DNA from 2 places in the Peribacillus sp. NPDC006672 genome. Region 1 is predicted to be linked to the other one. Evidence: riboswitches for the same ligand, from Rfam matches in the RefSeq annotation. Region 1 holds a riboswitch; the other holds the start of a gene.
What was found. Region 1 has a riboswitch for S-adenosylmethionine ahead of ACQKKK_RS10530 (YezD family protein). Riboswitches for the same ligand answer to the same signal wherever they lie in the genome.
Positions count from the first base shown of each region.

Region 2: linked by a shared signal. The riboswitch ahead of ACQKKK_RS07530 (methionine ABC transporter ATP-binding protein) and the one ahead of ACQKKK_RS10530 (YezD family protein) in region 1 are both predicted to bind S-adenosylmethionine.

Region 1 is NZ_JBNNOR010000005.1:227,248-231,931, reverse strand. It holds gene sat (sulfate adenylyltransferase) at 1-824, opposite strand, end outside; gene ACQKKK_RS10535 (phosphoadenylyl-sulfate reductase) at 855-1,559, opposite strand; gene ACQKKK_RS10530 (YezD family protein) at 1,747-1,863, opposite strand; SAM riboswitch class I at 2,062-2,168, opposite strand; gene ssuE (NADPH-dependent FMN reductase) at 2,444-2,977, opposite strand; gene ACQKKK_RS10520 (TetR/AcrR family transcriptional regulator) at 3,200-3,787, opposite strand; gene ACQKKK_RS10515 (SDR family NAD(P)-dependent oxidoreductase) at 3,960-4,684, opposite strand, start outside.
Region 2 is NZ_JBNNOR010000003.1:343,204-347,887, reverse strand. It holds gene sufC (Fe-S cluster assembly ATPase SufC) at 1-158, opposite strand, end outside; gene ACQKKK_RS07545 (hypothetical protein) at 610-840, opposite strand; gene ACQKKK_RS07540 (MetQ/NlpA family ABC transporter substrate-binding protein) at 914-1,753, opposite strand; gene ACQKKK_RS07535 (methionine ABC transporter permease) at 1,769-2,437, opposite strand; gene ACQKKK_RS07530 (methionine ABC transporter ATP-binding protein) at 2,430-3,464, opposite strand; SAM riboswitch class I at 3,621-3,732, opposite strand; gene ACQKKK_RS07525 (O-acetylhomoserine aminocarboxypropyltransferase/cysteine synthase family protein) at 3,851-4,684, opposite strand, start outside.

The DNA.
Region 1 (4,684 bases):
CAACCATAATTTTTACGAACCATCGCATGGAAAATGGCTTCCCTTGGTCCTGCATAACGCATGGCAGCAGGGAAAACCGCAAGGGAGACACGATTCTTGGGATAATATTTTTCAAGCAGCACTTTATAGCTCTCCATTCGTACATCTGCCGGAATGTCATCGGATTTAGTGGCCCCTACAAGAGGGTTTAAGAATAAGCCATCGACAATCTCCAACGCTGTCTTTTGAATGTATTCATGCGCACGGTGAACCGGGTTCCTCGTTTGGAATCCGACAACCGTTTCCCAGCCTTTTTCAGCAAAAGCTTTCCTTGTCTCAACTGGGTCCAAATAATGAGCTTGAAATAGCGGACGCTCTATTCTCTTAATCAACTTTATTTCCCCGCCGACATATACATCGCCGCGGTTATATAAATTTTTCACTCCAGGATGCTTCTCATCATCAGTTTGATATACTAATGTCGCTTCCAATTGCTTATCTGGAGTGTAAATATCGGAAACGGATAGAACCCCATATGTTTCACCTTCATGAGTCAACGTTACTTCTTCACCTATAGTAAGGGTTTCTGCAGCTTCTTCAGTCAAAGGCAGCGTAATCGGGATGCTCCAAACATGGCCGCTGTTAAGCCTCATATCCTTGACAACTGCCTCATAGTCACTTTTCGTAAAGAATCCTTTAATCGGACTGTAGGCACCAGTGCCAATCAATTCAAGGTCACTTAATGCTATTTCATCAATTTCGATTGACTTTGTTATTTTACTAAAATCATATTTTGGTTCCCAAAGATCGATTAATGTTCCTCCGTGCGGTAGACTGATTGTCATGCTAATTTCCCCCTATGATTTCTATTTATTTTAAGATAAATGCAATCCGCATTCTGTTTTTTGCGCTCCTTGCCAACGCCCTGAGCGTAAGTCATCGGCATTGATGGCGGGTGCCGTACACGTTTTACAGCCAATGCTCGGATATCCATTATCATGCAGGATATTATATGGAAGTCCATTTTTGTGAGCATAACGCCAAACATCTTTCCATGTCCAATGAATGAGTGGACATATTTTAATCGATTTGAACTTATTATCCTTGTTGATATACTCGGTCAGAGCTCTTGTTTCGGATTGCTCCCTCCGCAGTCCCGAAAGCCAGGCTGTTGCATTTGAAAGCACATCAGTAAGCGGAATTATTTTTCGAATGTTACAACACTTATTGGAATCACTAAGCCATAATTCATCCCCATATTCCGCTGCTTGTTCCTCAAGCGTCAAGGCAGGTTTCTTCATTTCGATCGAAAGCTTTGGATATCGCTTTTTCACTTGATCGATCAGTTGGTAAGTTTCCTCGAAATGTACATCAGTATCCAGAAAAACAATTTTTGCCGAAGGGTTGACCTTCGCTAATAAATCCGTAAGCACAATTCCTTCAATACCAAAACTACAGGCATAAATGAGTTTGTTTCCATATTGTTCATTCGCCCATTGCAGAACTTCCAAAGCACCTTTTGTCTCACTATCTTCAGGAAATATAGGTAAATCCCCGGTGTTGAAATTTTCATAATTTATTAATGCAGCCAACTTTATTGCCCCCTCTAAGAACTTGCTCTATCTTTCACAGGTTAGAGTAACTGTGGATCAATACCCGTTGTATTCTTCTCGAGTTTATATAAGCTTAGGAAAAAGAGACGAATCTAACCAATACTCTCTTTATATCAGTTAAACCCGCCTCTAGTTTTTCTAGTCAGCAGATACCTTATTTAATTCTTAGTTTTTCATTTCTTTCCATTTGAATGATTTTACCATCTTGAACAATAAGTGTAATGGATCCATATTTCATTGAATTAAGCATTTCTTGAAGTCGTTCAAATATTTCTACAAGCTGATTCTCTTTATCCAAACCTGTTCCCCCTTTAAGAAATTCCGTGAATATCTTATTTTCGACGCTGATTAATGAATTTCTTAAATTTATATAATTCCAAACAACCTTACATTGTTATGGTTTGCCAATGATTTTTTCGAAAAACAAAAATCTTTCCATAATAGAAAGATTCCAAGGTAAATATTCATTACCTTATCTTCCAAAATGATCAACATTTTGTTGGAGGTAGCACCTTGCATATCATGCAGGTTGCTGGACTTCAAAGGGCCAATTCCCTCCGTCACTCTGGATAAGTTTTATTATTTTAAATATTAACACATATTAAATCCTTGTCAATGGAGTTTTCTTATAAAATAACTTGGTTTAATATAATGGATGAACTGTTATTTTTATACACACTATTCCATTTATGATTTTATGTTCATTTAAATACGAAAATAGACTCGTTTTTTTAGATAAAGTCTCCAAAAAAATGAGCCTATTTTCATTAATTAGCCTATTATTGACGTCTAGCATTATTTAAAAAAATAATTATTCGAATTCCAGTCCTTTTGTTGAAGTCGCTGCAGTCTTAATTTCTTAATTGAATCGCTTCTACAAATTCCTGAACCTGACTTTGAACTCGATCAACTAAATTCAAATCATTTATCGGGTTTTCTGAATTCTGTTTATCTATTTCCTTATCCACAAAATATATGCCCTGCAACGGCTCGCCTTTCAATATTGAAATTAATGGTTTAAGCGCATAGTCAATCGCCAGTAAATGCCTGTTACTTCCGCCAATCATAATTGGCAGTACTGGCTTTCCCTTAAAAGCCCCTTCTGGCAGCAAATCAATCAAGGCTTTCAATACACCTGTATATGAGGCCTTATATACTGGTGAACCAATAATAATTCCTCTAGCTTCTTGAATTTTTTCTGAAAGCTTTAAAATATCTTCGCTATTATACCTCCCCTCGAATAAATCATCTGCTGAGAAATCCGTAATTGAGTAATAAGTTGTGGTAAATCCTTCGTTTTCAACTAAAGATTGAATATGTTTTAGTGATATGTCCGTTCTTGATGGAACCGCTGGACTTCCTGATAAAATTACGATTTCGCTCATTATAAATCCCCTCCATGTAACATGATTTCCAGATAAGATCCTCATAATGTCATATCATGCAGTATGCATTTATCGTAATAGTCTGAAAAATATAAGTCAAATCTTACACTCGGTTTATTTAATTCACAAATTGACTTCGTCAACAAGAATGATCGCTTCCCATTAAAAATAAAACGGTCATATTTACGGCTTGATGTTCATGCCTTTAATATGACCGTTACATTATGTATGATTTTTTTTTCCATGTATACCATAAACCAAAAGTTGAGCAATGCTCTTAATTCGCTCAGCAGTAAAATATGGTTCCTTTTTCTGTTGATGAATCTCATAATGAGTGGATAATGCCAATGTGAAAGAAATGATCCCTACATTAAATAGGATAATATCAGAAATATAGTGTATCTCTCCGCTATCTATTCTCTTTTGTATTTCTACATGTCTGGCATTCGCCTTGAAAATCTGATCCACATATTGCTTTGAAATATCTTGATCGAATTGCGTTTCCCGAAATAATATCGAAAACTGTTCTTTATTTTCCAGAATTTTGTTTATCATGGTGCAAACATGATTCTCTACAAGATCATCCGTAGATAGATAGCTAGTCCCGTCTTCAGACTCCTCTTTTTCATTAGGAGTAATTGTTGCCAGAAGCAAATCTTTTTTGCTTTCAAAGTATTTATAAATAGTAGCTTCGGAAACATTGCATGCAGAGGCAATTTCATTCGTTCTTGTCATGTCAAAACCTTTGGTGGCAAAAAGCGTCCGGGCTATATTTATGATTCGTTCTTTGGTTTGCTGCCCTTTTTTCAAAAATATCAACCTTCTTTTATAAAGATAAGACCGGTTTCACCAATCTATTTTCCATGATATCTCGATGGTGCTAATCGGTCAATATTACCTTTGATCTATAGAAATCAATATTCCCATATATCATATGTAGAAAACATCGTCTGAATGCGACGATGTTTTCTTTTTCAGAAAATCATTTAAAAGATGCATAGCCATCATCAACCATGACTACACTTCCATTGATTGCATCCGCTTCTTCCAAAGATAATAGATAGACAGCATTTGCGATTGCTTCTGGTTTAATTAATTTACCGCGCATTTGACTTGCATTCAATTTATCGATGATTCCCATATCTTTATAGCCTTGTATGATAGGAGTGTCAACACCGCCTGGTGCAATACCCACTACGCGTATTCCGTAAGCACCCAATTCCAAAGCAGCTGTCTGTGTCATCATCCTTACGGCGCCTTTAGACGCCTGATAGGCGAAAGTCCCGTGAGAAGCTAAGTAGCCAAACACAGAGGCTGTATTTATAATGACACCATTGTTACCTAGTTCCTTCATTTTTCGTGCTGCTGCCATGATTCCAAAGGCCACGCCGTGCTGGTTCACTCCAATCGTTTTGAAGTACCCTTCCATATCTTGATCGAGGATCATCCCACCACCCCCGATGCCGGCATTATTAAACATGACATCGATCCTTCCGTATGCTTCCACCGCTTTATTGATTAACGCTTCAACATCTTCATGCTTAGAAACATCCGTTTTTACATAAATGGCCTCTCCGCCATCCGCTATAATCCGTTCAACGGTTTCCTGTCCCATTTCATCATTAAAATCCGCAACAACGACCTTGTCCCCTTTTGCTGCGAATTTCAAGCATGTTGCTCGGCCAATTCCGCTTGCTCCTCCTGTAA
Region 2 (4,684 bases), on a different contig from region 1:
CCCATGATTGCTGATGATAAAGTGGATTTACCAGTTCCATTTGGTCCCATGATCGCATGGATTTCTCCACCTTTAACTTCAAGGTTTACCCCTTTTAAAATCTCTTTACCTTCAATTGATACGTGAAGATCTTTAACCGTTAATGTAGAAGCTGACATAATAATACCTCCGTGAACTAATTCCTATTTTATTACCAGAAAGTAAAGATAACTTTCCTTACTATAATTTGCATAAAAGCATTCTCAATTTATTCTCATTCCAATTTTATAACAAATCCAATTTGGAATCAACTAATATAGATAGGGGTTTCCACTTATTACATAGTAAAAACCTGTCCTATTCTTAGGATACTAACAAATAGAGCATATTTACAGCATATTCTGCCTTATTTTAGCTTTTGTTAAAATTATCTTATTATTCGGCAAACCTTCGTTCTTATTAATATATGTTCAACAGATTCGATTGGAAGGTATAAACGTTCCGATTAGGAAAGAAAAAATCGGACTGCCGGGCATTATGTAAGTTTATCCAATAAGGAAACCCTTATTTCCCGGACCACTTTACATTTTACCTCTACAGACCGATCTTTTAAAGAAATGTTTTATATGCTTAGCCGTGAATTTTGCGTTGAAGATCAAGGACCATTTTGTTGCACTTTACATGTTCCCTATCTCGTTCCTTCTCAACCTCGATACGGAGGTCTAAGTTCCTACTGTACTCACTGTAGCCAATCCCATGTGAAGACTGCATCGCCTTTTCCATTTCGCTTGTTACATTTAAATCAAGAGTATTGATAGTGAACCATCCTTTCAAATTTGTGAACCATTTTATTTCCTTCATTAATTCTTTACCCTTCAGTTTCGTGATTAAACATGAAAAACGACCTGAATTATATCAGGCCGCCATTCTTGAATCATTTATCAACCGGTACAACTGCACCTTTATATTCTTTAAGGATGAAATCTTGAATCTCTTTAGAATGCAATACTTCTACTAGCGTTTTGATTTCTTCTTTATTTTCATCACCTTTGTTAACAGCAATAACGTTCACATATGGTGATTCAGAATCTTCAATGGCAATCGAATCTTCCAATGGATTCAAGCCTGCGTCGATTGCATAGTTAGAGTTGATCAGAACTGCATCCCCTTCGCCACTCTCATAAATCTTTGGAAGTAAAGCTGCTTCATAATTAGCATCAAATTTAAGGTTTTTCTTATTTTCAACGATGTCTTTTGTTGTTGCTGTCGTTTTATCGACGCCCTCTTTCAATTTGATCAGGCCATTCTTTTCCAACAGAGATAACGCACGTCCGTGGTCAGCAACCGAGCTGCTCATAATAATTGTTGCCCCTTCCGGAAGTTTATCGATGCTTTTATATTTTTGTGAATATAGACCGATAGGCTCGATGTGAATTCCGCCCGCATTGACGAAATCATATCCATTCTCTTTAATGGCCGACTCTAAGAAAGGTAGGTGTTGAAAATAGTTAGCATCCAATTCCTTATCATTTAAAGTCTTATTCGGTAAAACATAATCCTGGAATTTTTCAATTTTCAGCTCTATTCCTTTTTCTTTAAGAATAGGTTTAGCTTTTTCAAGAATCTCAGCATGCGGAACATTGGATGCTCCTACAACTAATTTCTTCGTTTCCTTTTCTGTATCGCTGCCGCCGCTTTTGTCCTTATCTGCTCCACAAGCTGCCAGAGCAATCGATAAAACAAGGACTAATGCAAATCCTAAAAACTTTTTCATCCTATTCATCTCCCTTTATCTTTTGTCTAATTTAGATGTAATCAAATCTCCAATAATTTGAATAATGAAGACGATAATTAAAATAACGATAGTCGCTACTAACGTAACGTCATTGTTGCTTCTTTGATAGCCGTCTAGATAGGCTAGATTACCAAGCCCGCCTGCGCCGATGACCCCGGCCATTGCGGTATAGCCGACCAATGCAATCGAAGTTACCGTAATCCCGGATATAAGGGCCGGCATCGACTCTGGAAGAAGGACCTTCCAAATGATCGTACTCGTTTTAGCCCCCATGGATTTAGCCGCTTCAATTACACCCTTGTCGATCTCACGGAGGCCAATTTCAACCATACGCGCATAAAATGGCGCCGCCCCGATAATAAGTGCTGGTAATGCTGCATTCTCACCAATCATAGAACCGACAAGCATTTTTGTAAAAGGTATGAGTAACACAATTAAAATAAGAAATGGAATGGAACGGAATATATTTACGACAGCACCAATGACCGCATTGACCGCCTTGTTTTCCCATATATTACCTTTCCCTGTCAAGAACAGGATCAACCCTAATAGTATGCCTATAAAAAAGGTAGCGACTACAGAGATGCTTGTCATATAAAGCGTTTCTTTCGTTGCTTCTAAAATGGCTTCCCAATCTACATTCGGCAATAATTCTTCAAGCATGAGTAATCACCTCCACGCCTACCTGCTGTGCTTTTATGAATTCTATTGCGCGGAGCATTTCATCCTCATTGCCATCAAGGTGGATAAACAACGTTCCATATGAACCGCTTCTTGTTTGGGATATTTTACCTTGAACGATATTGACATCCAACTCGAAGTTACGTACGAGCTTAGTGATCAACGGGCTTTCTGCACGATCACCTACAAAAGTCAATTGAATCACTTTACCTGCAGGAAAGCGTTCAAGCAAATGGTCCATCGTTTCTTTTGTTTCTTCTGGTTCCGTTACCTGTTGCACGAAACGCTTCGTCATTTGTTCTTTAGGATTCTTGAATACATCAAGGACAGGTCCCTGTTCAACGACTTGCCCGCTTTCCATCACGGCCACACGATGACAGATTTTACGTATTACATGCATTTCATGTGTTATCAGGACAATCGTCAACCCCAGACGCTGATTGATGTCAACAAGCAATTCGAGTATGGAATCGGTAGTCTGTGGATCTAAGGCAGAAGTCGCTTCATCACAAAGCAGGACCTTAGGATCATTTGCTAGGGCCCTGGCTATTCCCACCCTTTGCTTTTGCCCTCCGCTTAATTGCGAAGGATATGCCTTTTCTCTGCCTTCCAGTCCGACTAGCTTGATCAATTCGTTCACACGCTTGATGCGTTCAAATTTTGAAACGCCTGCAATTTCCAACGGGAAGGATATATTTTCCTGAACGGTCCTGGACCATAATAGATTGAAATGTTGGAAAACCATGCTGATTTCTTGACGTGCCTTACGGAGCTGAGCCCCTTTAATTTTTGAAACTTCCTTCCCAGCCACCACAACGGATCCCTCTGTAGGTGTTTCCAAACCATTGAGCATTCTGATCAAAGTACTTTTCCCAGCCCCACTGTAACCAATAATACCGAAAATCTCGCCTTTATTTATTTCAACATTCACATTATTTACTGCCTTAATAGTCTCACCGTTTCCTTTTCCTGTTCGGAAAAGCTTACTTACTTTCGTCAATGTAATCATTAATACTCACCTCTTTTATCCAATGAAACCTATGAACTTAGTTGATTTCTCTATATTATTTGTCAGTTTTTTTTCCGCCCGCAGGAATGTTTTTCCAAATGAAACAGAAAAAACCTTTCTGCATGAGCAGAAAGGCAGGTGAAGAAGCTGGCCTTCCTCTCATCTTCCAAAGTAATTAAACTTTGTGTGAATTGGCACCTTTCCAAGGAATCTCCTTGTCGGTTGCCGGGTTTCATCGGGCACATCCCTCCACCTCTCTTGATAAGAGCTAATATATAGAATATTTGTACAACATTAAGTTCTTTAGTATGGTGAAATTTTATCATAGATAAAAAAGGAGCGCAATGTATATTATTTCTAGCAAAAGAATGAACTGGACTTTTCGCTTAAACCGTTTTAGACGTCAGGGAGACGATATTCGTCGCTTTTTCAATTGCCTGCTCTAAATCTTCTATTAAATCCTCTGCATTTTCAATCCCGATGGATAACCGGACCTGATCAGCACTCACTCCCGCTTTCGCCAGACCTGCATCATTCAATTGTTGGTGGGTCGTACTGGCAGGATGGATGATTAAACTCTTAGCATCCCCTACATTAGCTACATGGGACCATAATTCCACCGAATTGATAAGTTTTGCCCCGGCTTCGCGGTCACCCTGTATCCCAAAAGTCACAACAGATCCTGCTCCCTTTGGCAAGTATTTATCCGCAAGGGCTTTATCGGGATGATCCTCCTTACCAGGATGTGAAACCCAAGTCACGGCAGGGTGATTTTCCAAATATTGAATGACAGACTTAGTGTTCGAAAGATGCTCTTTCATTCTTACATGCAGCGTTTCAAGTCCAAGCGTAAACTGGAATGCACTTTGGGCACTTAGGGCAGGACCTAAATCACGAAGCAACTGCACTCGGGCTTTCGTTATAAAAGCAGCAGGTCCAACTGCCTCGGCGTATACCAGACCGTCGTAGCTTGGGTCAGGCTCCGTAAAGCCAGGGTAGTTTGGTGAGTTCCAGTCGAACTTCCCTCCATCCACTATGACACCGCCTAACGTCGTTCCATTCCCCAAAATCCATTTTGTAGCGGAATGGATGACAATATCCGCCCCAAAATCAATTGGTCGGCATAGATACGGTGTAGCGAAGGTATTATCGATGATTAAAGGTATCCCGGCTTCGTGGGCGATGTCTGCTACTGCTTTTATATCAAGGACCCTCAAACT